Regions from separate parts of the Halomonas sp. 11-S5 genome, predicted to be linked through region 2. Evidence: predicted binding sites of a transcription regulator. Region 2 holds the regulator's gene; each other region holds the start of a gene.
The links. Region 2 encodes PhoB, which activates phosphate uptake and scavenging genes when phosphate is short. Its sites were predicted from a motif close to TGTCATANNNNTGTCANA; they were not measured.
Positions count from the first base shown of each region.

Region 1: a site for PhoB is predicted at 3,138-3,155, ahead of phnC (phosphonate ABC transporter ATP-binding protein). Genes of this name have one in related genera too.
Region 3: a site for PhoB is predicted at 2,762-2,779, ahead of OP497_RS07395 (glycosyltransferase family 1 protein). Genes of this name have one in related genera too.

Region 1 covers NZ_JARANW010000029.1:24,622-29,682, forward strand. Annotated here, with positions in the region: gene putA (bifunctional proline dehydrogenase/L-glutamate gamma-semialdehyde dehydrogenase PutA) at 1-1,087, opposite strand, end outside; gene OP497_RS15445 (amino acid deaminase) at 1,445-2,662, shown strand; partial or broken gene OP497_RS15450 (GlxA family transcriptional regulator) at 2,712-2,852, opposite strand; gene phnC (phosphonate ABC transporter ATP-binding protein) at 3,220-4,047, shown strand; gene phnD (phosphonate ABC transporter substrate-binding protein) at 4,087-5,061, shown strand, end outside.
Region 2 covers NZ_JARANW010000005.1:180,172-185,232, forward strand. Annotated here, with positions in the region: gene phoU (phosphate signaling complex protein PhoU) at 1-52, shown strand, start outside; gene cysZ (sulfate transporter CysZ) at 266-1,018, shown strand; gene phoR (phosphate regulon sensor histidine kinase PhoR) at 1,006-2,319, opposite strand; gene phoB (phosphate regulon transcriptional regulator PhoB) at 2,321-3,010, opposite strand; gene ubiA (4-hydroxybenzoate octaprenyltransferase) at 3,098-3,994, opposite strand; gene OP497_RS06305 (chorismate lyase) at 4,029-4,505, opposite strand; gene OP497_RS06310 (FAD-dependent oxidoreductase) at 4,642-5,061, shown strand, end outside.
Region 3 covers NZ_JARANW010000007.1:36,915-41,975, reverse strand. Annotated here, with positions in the region: gene OP497_RS07405 (Cof-type HAD-IIB family hydrolase) at 1-524, opposite strand, end outside; gene OP497_RS07400 (exoribonuclease II) at 759-2,699, shown strand; gene OP497_RS07395 (glycosyltransferase family 1 protein) at 2,825-3,943, shown strand; gene OP497_RS07390 (lysylphosphatidylglycerol synthase transmembrane domain-containing protein) at 3,921-4,958, shown strand.

The DNA of each region.
Region 1 (5,061 bases), on a different contig from region 2:
GAGACAGCTTGATCTCGGTATCCCAGTAGGCGCCCTTGACCAGCCGCACCATGATCTTGCGGTCGAACCGCTCGGCGAGCTCGTAGAGCGTCTCGATCATCGGCGCGGCGCGGCGCCCGTAAGCCTGCACCACGACCCCGAAGCCATCCCAGCCATCGAGGCTGGGGTCTGACATCAGTGCCTCGATCACGTCGAGCGACAGATCCAGCCGGTCCTGCTCCTCGGCATCGATGTTGAAACCGATGTTGGCCTTGGCCGCCTGCTGCACCAACTCCTTGGCTCGCGGCACGAGTTCCGCCATCACCGTGTCGCGATGGGTGTATTCATAACGCGGGTGCAATGCCGAGAGTTTCACCGAGATGCCGGGGCTTCCGCGCACGTCGCCCTTGGCCTGCTTGGCGATCGCGGTGATCGCCTTGGCGTAGGCCTGGTGATAGCGAACGGCATCGTCGTCGGTGCGCGCGGCCTCGCCGAGCATGTCGTAGGAGTAGGTGTAGCCCTGCTTCTCGAGCTCGCGGGCATTCTTCATGCCCTCCTCGATGGTCTGGCCGAGCACGAACTGGCGCCCGAGGATCTTCATCGACTGGCCGACCGCGGTACGCACCACCGGCTCGCCCATCCGGCGCACCAGGCCGCGCAGCGCCCGCACCGGGCCCTTGGGATCGTCGTCCAGCACCTTGCCGGTCAGCATCAGCGCCCAGGTCGAGGCGTTGACCATCGACGACGACGACTTGCCCAGGTGCGCGCCCCAGTCGGACGGCTCGATCTTGTCGTGGATGAGGTCGTCGATGGTTTCCGCATCGGGCACGCGCAGCAGCGCTTCTGCCAGGCACATGAGCCCGACGCCCTCGGCGGTCGAGAGCCCGTACTCGGCCAGGAAGGCCTCCATCATCGAAGGTGACTTTTCCTTGCGCACACGCTCCACGTATGTGGCGCCGACGGCGGCCACCTTGCGGCGGTCGTCCTCGGACAGCTTGATACGCTCGACGAGCCCGCGCAGCACATCTGCCTCGTTGGCGTCGTAGTTGGCGCGGATGCGCCCCCGCAGCTCGTTCGCGCCATGCGGATGAAGGTTAGCTTCATTCATGTTCGATACCCTTTTGCTACTCGTAACGCATCGTCGATGCCTAGGCTCGGATGCCGTCATCATTGTGAAAGGCATTCACCTAGCGTAGGCGTCCTGGCCGGGCTTGCACCCACAGTCTGCGGTCACGCGATCAACGGACGACTCGCAGGGTATAGTGGACCCCATGGTCAAGACAGAAATCACCTGGATTTAAGCTATTACCTCAGTCATGGGTGTGAACGTCGATGAACCTCGGCGCCATCGACGATCCGGGCGCCGCGGCAACCATGCGCGGCAGCAGTGAATGTGAGTAGGCGCTGATCGCATAGCCTAGGGAATTGAAGTTCCTGGGCGAAGCCGCTAAGAGGAGTGCAAGCAATGCGCGAAGCGAGGATGTGCTGCGACAAGGGCACCGTCGAAGCCGGTCCCGAGCTGTTGACAGGGGTCAGCCTGCCGGCGGCAGTGATTCATGAGGCGCCGTTGGCTCAGAACTTGGAATGGATGCAGTGCTTCGTCGACGATCATGGCGCACGGCTGGCACCTCATGGCAAGACCACCATGGCACCGGCGCTGTTTCACCGTCAGCTCGAGGCTGGCGCTTGGGGCATCACCCTGGCTACAGCCCCCCAATGCCGGGCCGCCTTCGCCCACGGAGTCACGCGGTTACTGATGGCCAACCAGCTGGTGGGTGAGGTCAACATGGCCATGGTGGCGGCGCTGATCGAGGGTGGCGCCGATTATTACTGCGTGGTGGATGGTGTCGAAAATGTGAGCCAGCTGGGGCGTTTCTTTGCCGCCCGGGGGCTCAAGCTGCAGGTGTTGATCGAGCTTGGCTTGCCGGGCGGGCGCTGTGGCTGTCGCGATACCGAGCAAGTCGAGGCTCTGGTGGCGGCGATCGCGGAGCAGCCGGCCTTGGCACTGGTGGGTATTGAGGGTTACGAAGGCATGATCGCTGGCGGCGATGAAATCGCGGCAGTGCGCGCCTACGGGGAGAGACTGGTAGAAACCGTTAGGTCGCTTGTCGACAGTGGCTTGCTGGCGTGCGAGGCGCCGATCGTCACCGCTTCCGGTTCCAAGTGGTTCGATCTGATCGCCGAGGCGTTCGACAACGCGGCGTTGCGCGAGCGATACACGCCGGTGCTGCGACCGGGCTGTTACGTGGTGCACGATCACAAGCTTTATGCTGGCGCCATGGCCGAGGTGAAGGCGCGCCATCCGCACCTTCAGGGTGAGTTGCGGCCGGCGCTGGAGATCTTTGCCCATGTGCAGTCGTTGCCCGAGCCGGGGTTAGCCATCATCGCCCTGGGCAAGCGCGATATTGGCCACGAGCCGGACCTGCCACTGCCGCTGCGGCGCTATCCGGTGATCTCGCACCCGGCGGCAGCCACGACGCCAGTTGACGTAAGTGACTGTCACACGACGCATATCATGGATCAGCACCTTTTCCTGGCGATACCGCAGAATGCCGGGATCGCCGTCGGTGATGTGGTGGCTTTCGGCACCTCCCATCCCTGCCTGACCTTTGACAAATGGCGCCAGCTGTTGCTGGTGGACGAGGCGCTGAAGGTTAAGGAGAGCCTGGTAACCTGTTTCTAAGGGTTAACGCCGAAGCTTCTCGACAACGTTTTCCGCTCACATTCGTCCGCCACTCGAACAGTGTCTGGCCGCCGATGCGATTGGCGATGCGCAGCGGCTCGATGGCCGAGAAGAAGGCCACCATGGCGAAGCGCGGCAGCAGCAGAAAGCCGATGCGCTCGGGGGCGGTGTCGGGGGGCTGGAGTCTCATGGTCTAGGAGGAAGGATACACCAGGCGCCGCATCTAGGTGTCGGGTCCCGGGTGATCAATTCGTTTTTGTGCGACTGAAGCATTCGGCGGCCACTTGGCCTGATGTCATATCGATAGTGGGAACCGTCGGGGCTCTCAGCCTCAGCTGTGGTGCAAGGCATATCTCGTCAAATGACGAGTTGCGGTCATTTGCATGACGAATTGGTGACTGTGGTTTGTAACCAGTTGATATATAGAAAAGTTGATAACGTGTGACATGTATCGTGGCATGAGTTACCTCAACAGTGTCACGAGATTATCATTGTCTAGACAACTGACGTTAACCTGAGTCCGCGATACTGACACCATCCCAACGAGGAGAGGTGTCATGTCGATCCCCAGCATTCTGGTTGACCAGCTAAGCAAGAGCTTCGGTCAGCATCCCGTGCTTCGCGACGTCGGTTTCTCGGTGAAGCCCGGTGAAATGGTGGCGTTGATCGGGCCGTCGGGCTCCGGCAAGTCCACCCTGCTGCGTCACCTCGCTGGCCTCACCCGTTCCAATCGTGATGGAAAGAGCCGCGTTCAGGTGCTTGGTCGCAATATCCAGAGCGGTGGACGCCTGAGCCGCCGTTCCCGCGCCGATCGCTGCCGCACTGGCTACATCTTCCAGCAGTTCAACCTCGTCGGCCGACTGAGCGTGCTGACCAACGTGCTGATCGGTCAGCTGGGCAACATGCCCCGTGGACGCGCCCTTTTGGGTCGCTTCACCGAGGAAGAGAGGCAGTCCGCGCGCCACGCCTTGGCACGGGTGGGGATCGAGGCCCTGGCCGGCCAGCGTGCCAACACCCTGTCCGGCGGACAGATGCAGCGCGTGGCCATTGCCAGGGTGCTGATGCAGGACGCCGACATCATCCTGGCCGATGAACCTATCGCCTCGCTGGATCCGCGCAGTGTCCGCGAGGTCATGGAAATTCTGGCGCGCATCAATGCCGAAGATGGCCGCACCGTGCTGATCACCCTGCATCAGGTGGAGGTTGCACGGCGCTTCTGTCCGCGTGCCATCGCCCTCAAGGAGGGACGCCTGTATTTCGATGGCCCCGCCAGCGATCTCACCGATGCCCGCCTCGAGTCGCTGTACGAGAACGCTGGACTCGACGAGCTCCACTCCCGTTCCACCTCCGTTGACCTGGCCACCCCCGTGGCTGCGCTGGGCTGACCTCACTCGCTTGATCACCACCCCGAAGGAGTCCTTGCCATGTCCCGTTTTACCCTGCGTCGTATCGCCCTGCCGCTGGTGGCTGGTGCCACCCTGTTCGCCAGCCAGCTGACTCTTGCCGCCGATGCCGCCGACACCTTGAACTTCGGCATCATTTCCACCGAATCGAGCCAGAATCAGTCCACCCAATGGGAGCCCTTCCTGGCCGAGATGTCCGACACTCTGGGCATGGAAGTGAAGCCATTCTTTGCCACTGACTACGCCGCGGTCATTCAGGCCATGCGTTTCGACAAGGTCGACCTGGCCTGGTACGGCAACAAGTCGGCCATGGAGGCCGTCGACCGCGCCGGCGGCGAGGTCTTTGCCCAGACCGTGGCCGCCGATGGCTCGCCGGGCTATTGGGGCCTACTGATCACTCATCGCGACAGCAACCTCGAGAATGTGGAGGACGTGCTGAGCCGCGCTGATGAACTGATCTTTGGTAACGGTGACCCCAATTCCACCTCCGGTTTCCTGGTGCCCGGTTACTACATCTTTGCCAAGAACGGCGTGGATGCGGCATCGGCCTTCAAGCGGACGCTGAATTCCAATCATGAAACCAACGCGCTCTCCGTGGCCAACGGCCTGGTCGACGTGGCCACGTTCAATACCGAGAGCATGGAGCGTCTCGAAATCAATCATCCCGATAAGGCAGAACAGATCAAGGTGATCTGGAAATCGCCGCTGATTCCCTCCGACCCGCTGGTGTGGCGCAAGAACCTTCCCGAGGAGCTGAAGGCAGAGCTGCGTGAGTTCTTCTATTCCTACGGCGAGACCGAGGCCCAGCGCGAGATCCTCGAGCCGCTGCAGTGGGCACGCTTCGACGAATCCAATAACGATCAGCTGCTGCCCATTCGTCAACTGGAGCTATTCAAGGAGCGTGCTCAGGTCGCCCAGGACGAGAGCTTGTCCGAAGAAGAGCGCGACCGCCAGCTGGCCGAGTTCGATGCTCAGCTCGAAGAACTGAACCAGCGA
Region 2 (5,061 bases):
CCACACCGACCCCGAGGATCTCGACAAGGATATGCTCGAGGGCAAGGGTTGACCGCACCCCGCGATTGACCCTCAATGACCCAGGCCGCCGCCCCTAGGTAAGGGGCGCCGGGGACAGCTCGAAGAGGAGGTCCTACGCCAGGGATGGCGTCGGTAGCGCCCATGGAAGGGTTTACAGCGCCTCCTCGATGGTCCGACACTTCGGGAGCTGTCGTCGGATCAGCCCCGAACGATGCCTGTTACTGCGATAGCAAGAGACGTTGAGATGCTCGATGCCTTGACGGCGCTGACCCGCGGGACCCGCCTGGTCTACTCCCGCGGCCTGCGGCGCTATGTGTTCCTGCCGATAGTCGTCAACCTGCTGGTCTACGCTGGCATGCTCTGGTACGTGCTGGGCCACTTCGGCGGCTGGCTGGACGGCTGGATGGCCATGGTTCCCGGCTGGCTGGACTGGCTCTCCTGGCTGATCTGGCCGCTCTTCGTGGTCAGCCTGGTGCTGATCGTGTTCTTCACCTTCACCCTGGTGACCCACCTGATCGCCGCGCCCTTCTACGGCTTCCTGGCCGCCCGGGTGGAGGCGGAGGCGACCGGGCGGCCGCCGCTGGACGACCGCGGGCTGGCGAAAACCGCCGTGGACGCCCTGGGACGCGAGCTCGTCAAGCTGGGCTACATCCTGCCGCGCATGGCCCTGCTCTTCGTGCTCAGCTGGATCCCGGTGGTCAACCTGATCGCGCCGCTGCTGTGGGCGGCCTTCTCGGCCTGGATGATGGCGATCACCTACCTCGATTACCCCATGGACAACAACAAGGTCGGCTTCCGCGACATGCGTCGCCGGCTGAAGGCCCGCTGGTGGCCCACCCTCACCTACGGCGGCTGGGTGACCCTGATCACCTGGATTCCGCTGGCCAACCTCTTGCTGCTACCCGGCGCCGTGGCCGCCGCGGTGCTGATGTGGGAGCGCCATTACCGCGGCCTCGAGGCCGACACGGCGCAGGGCGGTCCGCCTCAGGCGCGCTGAGCGTTCTCGGTCGTGTCGCGCAGGCGCTCGGCGGGGAACACGCAGCGGAAGGTGGCGCCGCGCCCGGGGCGGGAGTCGATCTCCAGCCGGGCGTCGTGGCGCAGCAGCACGTGCTTGACGATGGCCAGCCCCAGGCCGGTGCCGCCGGTGGCGGTGCTGCGCCCCTTGTCGACCCGGTAGAAGCGCTCGGTGAGGCGCGGCAGGTGCACCGGGTCGATGCCCTCGCCGTCGTCCTCCACCTCCAGGCAGGCGCCCTCGCCATGGGAGCGCCAGCGCAGCACGATATGGCGCCCCTCCCCGGCATAGCGCACGGCATTGAAGGCCAGGTTGGAGAGCGCACTGCGGATCTCCTGCTCGTTGCCGAGCAGCGCACGAGACTCCTCGACCTCCACCCCGATGGTCTGGCGAGCATCGGAGAGCGCCGCGGCGTCGCTCTGCACGGCCGCAAGCAGCTCGCCCATCGCCAGCGGGGTGTCATCGCGCCCGCCCTGGTCGATCTCCAGCCGTGACAGCAGCAGCAGGTCGTTGACCAGGTTCTGCATGCGGTCGGTCTGGGCCTTCATCTGCGACAGGCCGCGGCCCAGTCGCGGCGGCAGCTGGCCGGCCATGTCGCCATAGGTCTCCAGGTAGCCGGCGAGCACGGTCAGCGGGGTCCTCAGCTCGTGGGAAACGTTGGCCACGAAGTCCCGGCGCATCTGCTCCAGGCGATGCAGTCGGGTGATGTCCCGGGCCATCACCAGGCGCTCGTCGTCGCCGTAGAGGGTGATCTGGAACTGCAGGATCAGCGTCTCGTCGATGGGCGAGGGCAGGGTCAGCGGCTCGCGATAGTCGCGGCCATGGAAGTAGTCGACGAAGCGCGGGTCACGCAGCAGGTTGGTGATGTGCTGGCCGCGGTCGAGCTGGGGCTTGAGGCCCAGCATGCGTTCGGCGGCGCTGTTCCACCACTCCAGGTCGCCGTGGCGGTCGAGCATCACCACGCTGTCGCGCATCGCCTCGGAGGACTCCTGGATGCGCTGCAAGGTGGCCCGCAACCGCTGCTGGGTGAGGCGCTGGCTCTTCTGGTAGCGGTAGAGGCGGTCGAACAGCTCGCCCCACAGGCCGCTGCTGGCGGGGGGCTCCTCCTGGGGGCGCAGGGTGAGCCACTGGTAGAGGGCGTGCAGCTGGCGCAGGTGGAAAGTCAGGCAGAGTAGCAGGCCGGCGGCGATGCCGGCCGTAGGGATGGAGAAGGGCCAGCCGACCAGGGCCCCGGCGGCGACCAGGGTCGCCAGGCGCCAGAACTCACGTCGCCAGAGCCGCCCCATGTCAGCCCTTGGCGGAGAACCGGTAGCCGGTGCCACGCACGGTCTGGATCAGCTGGTGATGGGGTTCGCCCAGCGCCTTGCGCAGGCGGCGGATATGCACGTCCACGGTACGCTCCTCGACATAGACATTGCCGCCCCACACCTGGTCGAGCAGCTGACCGCGGGTGTAGGCGCGTTCCTGGTGGGTCATGAAGAACTGCAGCAGGCGGTATTCGGTGGGCCCCATCTCCAGCGAGTGGCCATCGACGCTGACCCGGTGGCTGACCGGGTCGAGCAGCAGCCCGGCGATCTCCACCGGATCCTCGATGCCCCGCGGCGTGGTGCGGCGCAGCACCGCCTTGAGGCGCGCCACCAGCTCCCGCGGCGAGAAGGGCTTGGTGATGTAGTCGTCGGCCCCGGCCTCGAGTCCCTGGATCTTGTTGTCCTCCTCGCCCTTGGCGGTGAGCATGATGATCGGTAGCTCGGCGGTGGCCTCCTCGCGCTTCAGGCGACGGGCCAGCTCGATGCCGCTGGTCCCGGGCATCATCCAGTCGAGCAGCACCAGGTCGGGCTGGTGGTCGACCACCATGGCGTGGGCCTCCTGGGCATTATCCGCCTCGAGGACGCGATAGTCGGCCATCTCCAGCGCCACCGCGATCATCTCGCGGATCGGCGCCTCATCATCGACGATCAGTACGGTCTTGGCGGTCATCCCGGAGCCTCGTGGTCAATGACAGATCGATGACGATGACAGCACGTCATGATGACAATAGCGTGACAGGTCCGGCCTGTCGCTCGCTCAGCCGCCGTTCAGCGTCGGCCACAGGGAGAGCGCGAGGCCGGCGAAGACCAGCAGGCCCGACCAGTGGTTGTTGAGAAAGGCCTGGAAGCAACGGTCCCGGTCCCGCTCGCGGATCAGGAACTGCTGGTGCACGAAGGTCGCCGCCATGGCGGCCAGCCCCAGCCAGAAGAAGCCCCCTAGCGCCAGCAGCCATCCGGCCCAGGCCAGCAGCCCCAGAGTCAGGCCCTGCAGCAGGCCGATCATCAGCCGGTCGGCGCGGCCGAACAGCACGGCGGTGGACTTGATGCCGATCTTCAGGTCGTCGTCGCGGTCGACCATGGCGTACTCGGTGTCGTAGGCCACGGTCCAGGCCACGTTGGCGGCGAACAGCAGCCAGGCGACCGGCGGCAACGTGCCCAGCACGGCACCGAAGGCCATGGGGATCGCCCAGGAGAAAGCCGCGCCGAGGAAGGCCTGGGGCAGGTGGGTGTAGCGCTTCATGAAGGGGTAGATGAAGGCCAGGACCACCCCCACCACCGAAAGCATCACCGTGAAGAGGTTGGTGAACCAGACCAGCACGAAGGCGGCCATCACCAGCATCAGGAACAGCGCCTGGGCCTCGCCCTCGCTGATCCGCCCGGTGGCCAGGGGGCGGTTCCGGGTGCGCTTGACGTGGCCATCGAAGTGGCGGTCGGCGTAGTCGTTGACCACGCAGCCGGCGGCGCGCATCAGGTAGACCCCGGCCACGAAGATCAGCAGCACCTTGCGGCCGGGGAGGCCCTCGGCGGCGACCCACAGGGCCCACAGGGTGGGCCACATCAGCAGCCAGGTGCCGATGGGGCGGTCGAGGCGTGTCAGGTGCAGGAAGTCGGGCACCCGGGCCAGGCCCCTGGGGTGCATCAGGGATCGATCCATCTCTACCTCGTGAAGTCGGCGGTTGGCCCAGAGCCTAGCGCGAAGGCAGCCCGAGGTCATCCGCCATGCGCTCGAGGAAGAATTCCTGGACCAGCACGGCGAAGCGCCGGTGGCGGAACAGCGAGCGGCGCGCCCAGGGGCCCGAGGCGGCGTGGAAGGGGGCCGGGTCGGCGCTGACCTCGAGGGGGCCGCGCGCCAGGTCCGGCTGGCGGAACAGCCAGCTGCCGAGCGAGCGCTCGCCGAGGCGATCGAGCCGCTGGCCGTGCAGCCCGGAGAGCGGCACCACCGAACGGGCCACCACCCAGGGGCGCTCGTCGAGGCACAGTGCCACCTCGCGCAGCCAGGCATGGCGGGCCGGGGGCAGGCCCAGGGCCAGCGCCTCGTCGCGCCGCGGCCGTCCGAGGCGCTGGTCCAGCAGCCGGACCCGGAAGGGCCGCTGGCCGCCGGCGCTGACCAGCCGGGCGGTAAGCGAGTCGCGGGAGGCGACCCACTGCCACCAGGCAGCACTCATGGCAGGGCGCGCCGCCGCCAGGGGGCGCCAGCGGGGATTGCTTCCCGGGCCGTTGCTCACCGTCTCTCTCCGCGTCGATTTCGGGGCAGCTAGTGTACCATGCTGCCCCATCACTCTTTCCCGATCGATGAGGCCTATGAGCGCTCCCCTGACCATCATCGGTTCCGGCATGGCGGGGCTGGGCCTGTTGCGTCAGCTGCGCGCGCAGGACCCGGCGCGACCGATGACGCTGATCACCGCCGACAGCGGCGATGACTATTCCAAGCCGCTGCTCTCCACCGGCTTCGCCAAGCGCCTGCCGCCGCAGCGCCTGGCGGCCCGCTCGGCCCTGGAGGTCGCCGACGAGCTCGGCGCCGTGGTGCGCACCCACACCCGGGTGGAGGCCATCGACCCGGTGGAACGCATCCTGACCATCGGCAGCGAGACCCTGCCCTGGAGCGAGCTGGTGCTGGCCACCGGCGCCGCGCCGGTGCACCCCTTCAGGGTGCCCGACGCTGTGGCCGACCGGGTCTTCAGCGTCAATGACCTGGACGACTACCGCGCCTTCCACACGACC
Region 3 (5,061 bases), on a different contig from region 2:
CAGGTCAGGTGCAGCCGCTCGCCATGGCGGGCGCGGATCGTCGCCGCAAGCCGCCTGACCTCGCCCGGGTCGCCGATATACAGCACCTTGCCGACCCCCTCGCCGTCGAGCTCAGCGGGGTCGGCGACCCGGTAGCCGAAGCCGGTATGGGCATGCAGCGCCAGCAAGCCAGGCGCCTCGGCATCGATCAGCCACTCGTGCTCGTGGTAGAGGTTGAGGCGCACCTCGGGGGGGCGCGGCAAGGCAATCAGCGCCCGGGCCAGCGAGGCCTCCAGGTGGCGGGCACTGACTAGGCGATCCTCGCTGTCGTGGAGATAGGCGCCGTTGGTGCTGATCACATGCACCGGCACGCCCAGGCGCTCGCGGAAGCGCTGCATGTCCCGGAAGTGGCGGCCCGAGGCAAACGCCAGGTGGTGGCCCTGCCCGGCCAGGGCCCGCAGGGTGTCGACGGTCGTCGGGTGCAGGTCATGGTCGGCCCCGAGCAGGGTGCCGTCGAGGTCGGAGACGATCAGTCGTGGGGTCATGGAGCCTTCCGCATGTCGTGAAGCCTTCAAGGCTACCGAAGGCGCCCCCGCCTGTCTTCTCTGCCCGGTGCCGAGCGTACCTGCCCCGGGGTGCGTGCGGCGGGCGCCACCACCGCGCATCTGGCCGGGGCGCCATCGCAAGCGACTGATTCCGTTTGGTGCCCCGGTACGCCGTTTGGCGCTGGGGTCGCGAATCCGTATAGTAATCCCCCTACTCGCCAACCGATCGTGACCATGCTGCAGAACAACTCGGCTCTTGCCCAGCTCAAGCAAAAGATCCGCTCCAACACCCCTCGCGTCGAGGGCGTGATCAAGGCCTCCGACAGGGGCTTCGGTTTCCTCGAGACCGACGACGGCAACTCCTACTTCGTGCCGCCCCCCGCCATGAAGCTGGTGCTGCATGGCGACCGCGTCGGGGCCATCCTCCACGAGGAGGGTGACAAGACCTCGGTCGAGCCCGACACCCTGATCGAGACCGGCATGCAACGCTTCATCGCCCGGGTGCAGAAGCGCGACGGGCGCCTGGCGGTGATTCCCGATCACCCCTCGATGAAGACCGCCCTCAAGGCCCGCATCAAGCGCAGCCTCGATGAGGCGAGCATCGCCGACGGCGATTGGGTGGTGGCCCGCCTGGTGCGCCACCCCCTCAAGCCCGACGACCGCGCCTTCTTCACCCAGATCGACGAGCTGGTGGCCAAGACCGACGACCCGGCCGTGCCGTGGCGCGTGACCCTGGCCCGCCATGCCCTGGAGCAGGAGTGCCCGGACGCCGGCGATGACTGGCCGCTGCGCGACGAGGGCCTGGCGCGCGAGGACCTGACCGCCGAGCCCTTCTTCACCATCGACGGCGAGAAGACCCGCGACATGGATGATGCCCTGCGCATCCGCTCCCGCGAGGATGGCGGCTGGTCGCTGACGGTGGCCATCGCCGACCCCACCGCCTACGTGGAGGAAGGGCATGCCGCCGACCTGGAGGCTCGCATCCGGGCCTTCACCGTCTACCTGCCGGGCCAGAACGTCACCATGCTGCCCGAGCAGCTGGCCGATGACCTCTGCTCGCTGTGGGAGGACAAGGATCGCCCGGTGCTGGCCTGCACCCTGGAGATCGGCGCCGACGGCAGCCTCGGCGACTATCGCTTCTTCGCCGCCACCGCGCGCTCCCATGCCAAGCTCGCCTACGACTGGATCTCCGACTGGCTCGAGGGCCAGGGCGACTGGGCGCCGGTTGATGCGATCGGCGAACAGCTCAAGGCCCTGGCGGCCATGACCGAGGCGCGCAGTGCCTGGCGGGCGGCCCACGCCCTGGTGTTCAAGGACCGCCCCGACTTCGTCTTCGACCTGGACGAGGCCGGCAACGTGCTGGACATCCGCACCGAGCATCGGCGCATCGCCAACCGCATGATCGAGGAGTCGATGATCGCCGCCAACGCCTGCTGCGCGCACCTGCTCGCCGAGCATGTCGGCCACGGCATCTTCAACGTCCACCGCGCCTTCGAGCCGGAGAAGGCCGAGGCCGCCCAGGAGTTCCTGGCCAGCCAGGACATCCAGGTGGAGCGCGAGCAGCTCACCGAGCTGCCCCGCTACACCGAGCTCAAGCGCGAGCTCGAGGGCCGCGACGACGCCTGGCTGGATGCCCGCCTGCGCCGTTTCCAGGGCTTCACCAGCATGTCCGCTCAGCCCGGCCCGCACTTCGGCCTGGGGCTGGCCGCCTATGCCACCTGGACCTCGCCGATCCGCAAGTACGGCGACATGGTCAACCATCGCCTGATCAAGCGGGTCCTCAAGGGCGAGCAGGCCCCGGCCGAAGCCAGCCAGCAGCTCACCGAGCAGCTCACCGAGCGTCGCCGGCTGAACCGCATGGCCGAGCGCGACGTCAAGGACTGGCTCTACGTGCGCTACCTGACCCCCGCCGCCGAGGCCCAGCAGACCTTCGAGGCCGAAGTCATCGCCGTCAACCGCGGCGGCATGCGAGTACGCCTGACCGCCAACGGGGCCACCGCCTTCATCCCGGCCCCGCTGATGCATAGCGATCGCAACAAGGTGGCGATCGACGACAAGGAGGGGCGTATCCAGATCGAGGACGAAGAGCGCTTCAAGCTCGGCGACGTCATCCGCGTGATGCTGACCGAGGCCCGCGAGGAGACCCGCTCGCTGGTGGGTCGCCCCGCGGACTGACCGCTCGGCAACGACAGGCAGCACTGGACGGCGACCCTCGGGTCGCCGTCTCGCGTTGCGGCTGTCGCACAACTGTCGCATGGCCCCCCTAGGCTGGCAGGGCATATCCACGCCAGGAGGGCTCCTTGCATATCGTCGACGTCACCATGTTCCACGCGCCTGCCAGCGGCGGGGTACGGACCTACCTCGAGGCCAAGCATCGCGTGCTGGCCGCCCGGCCGGGCCTGCGCACCAGCCTGCTGGTGCCGGGCGCCGAGCGCGGCTCGCTCGGCGGGGTGCATACCCTCCCCGCCCCGCAGATTCCCCTTGGCCAGGGCTACCGCTTCCCGCTGCGCCGCCGCCCCTGGCGCGATGCCCTGATGACGATGGCCCCCGACCTGATCGAGGCCGGCGACCCCTATGTCACCGCCTGGGCCGCCGTGGACGCCGGCCAGGCCCTGGGGGTGCCCACGGTAGGCTTCTTCCACTCCGACCTGCCGAGGCTGATGGGCGATCGTTTCGGGGCCGGTGTCCGCCAGCGCCTGCAGCGCTACGTGGGCGACCTCTATGGCCACTTCGACAGCGTGCTGGCGCCCTGCACCGCCATGGCCGAGCGACTGGCCGACTGGGGCGTGGAACAGGTGCGAGTGCAGCCGCTGGGCGTCGACCTCGAGGCCTTCCACCCGCGGCACCGTGACCCGGGCCTGCGCCTGAAGCTCGGGCTGGGCGACCACCAGCGGCTGCTGGTCTTCGCCGGTCGTCGCTCGCCGGAGAAGCACATCGAGGTGCTGCTCGACGTGATGCAACGGCTGGGTGCCGATTACCACCTGCTGCTGATGGGGCCGGGGATGCCCAGTCGCGTCCCCGACAACGTCAGCGTCGTGTCCCGCTACTGCCCACCCAGCGAAGTCGCCACCGCCCTGGCCAGCGCCGATGCCATGCTGCATGCCGGCACCCGCGAGACCTTCGGCCTGGTGGCCCAGGAGGCCATGGCCTGCGGGCTACCGGTGGTAGCCGCGAGGGCTGGCGCCCTGAAGGAGTATGTGCCGCTGGGTGCCGGGGTCCTCTGCCGCCCACGTGATCCCGACGACATGGCCCGCGCCGTGCACGAACTCTTCCTCAATGACCCTGTCGCCATGGGCCGGCATGCCCGCCGACACGTCGAGCGCCACTTCGACTGGGAGCGGGTCATCGATGACCTGCTGGGACACTATCGGCAACTGCATCACGGCAGCGAGCGCCATGCCCTCCACCGAAACGGCTGATTCTCGCCGCTCCTTGCCGCGCTGGCGGCCACTGCATGGCCTGCTGATCGTATTGGCACTGATGGCGCCGCTCCTGGTTACCTCCGGGCTGGGTGGGCCCGGCACCCTGGAAGCAGTCGAGCGCTTCCCGCTGGGCGTACTCGCCCTGATGCTGCTGATGGCATTCGCCTGCTGGAACCTCAACGCCGCCCGGCTGCGCTTGATGCTGGCTGGCCGAGCCGGCCGGCTTGGGCAGCGTGGTGCGCTGGGCATCGAACTGGCGTCCAAGTTCGCACTGTGTGCCACGCCCGGGGGCAGCGGAGGCCCGGCCACCCTGCTGGTCCTGCTGGCCCAGCGCGGCCTACCGGCCTCCAAGGGGGCCGCCGTCTTCCTGCTCGACCAAGGCTGCGACCTGCTGTTCTTCCTCGGCATGCTGTCGGGGCTGGTGGCCTACTCCCTGCTGGGCGACACCCAGTGGCCCCATCAAACACTGATCCAGATAGCCCTGGCCGCATTGGCCCTGGTGGCCGTGGGCGTGGCGCTGGCGATGGGCTACTTGCCAGGACTACTACGCTATACCGCAGCACCGGGTGCACGCTGGCTGAGCAGCTCTCGGCGCCGCTGGCTGGTCCGCCGCCTACTGACATGTCGGCAGGCACTGCGGGCCACATTGCGACTCCCCGTCACGACGCTGCTGGCGATGCTGGTGCTCACCACGGCACATTGGCTGCTGCGTTACAGCCTGCTCTACCTGGCGGTGCTGGGCGCCGGAGGGCATGCCGACTGGTTATGGACCTTCCTGACCCAGATGCTGGCCATGGCCGCGAGCCAGTTCAGCTTTCTGCCCGGTGGCGCCGGGGCCGCCGAGCTAGGGGTCGGCGGGCTGCTGCTGCCGCTGATGGCGCGCGAACAGGCCGCCGCCGCGGTACTGGTCTGGCGCCTGGTCTCCTACCACCTTTATCTGGCTGCAGGGGCCCCGGCGTTTCTGTTCTGGGCCTATCGGCTGACGCGACGCACCTCGTCCGGACGAGCATGAGGGTCGTCTCAGTTGTTGATGGTCGGCTGAGCCGAGCTGTTGGCCAGCCACATACGCGAAAGGGCACCCGAAGGTGCCCTCTCGCATTGCCGCCTGCTGCCGG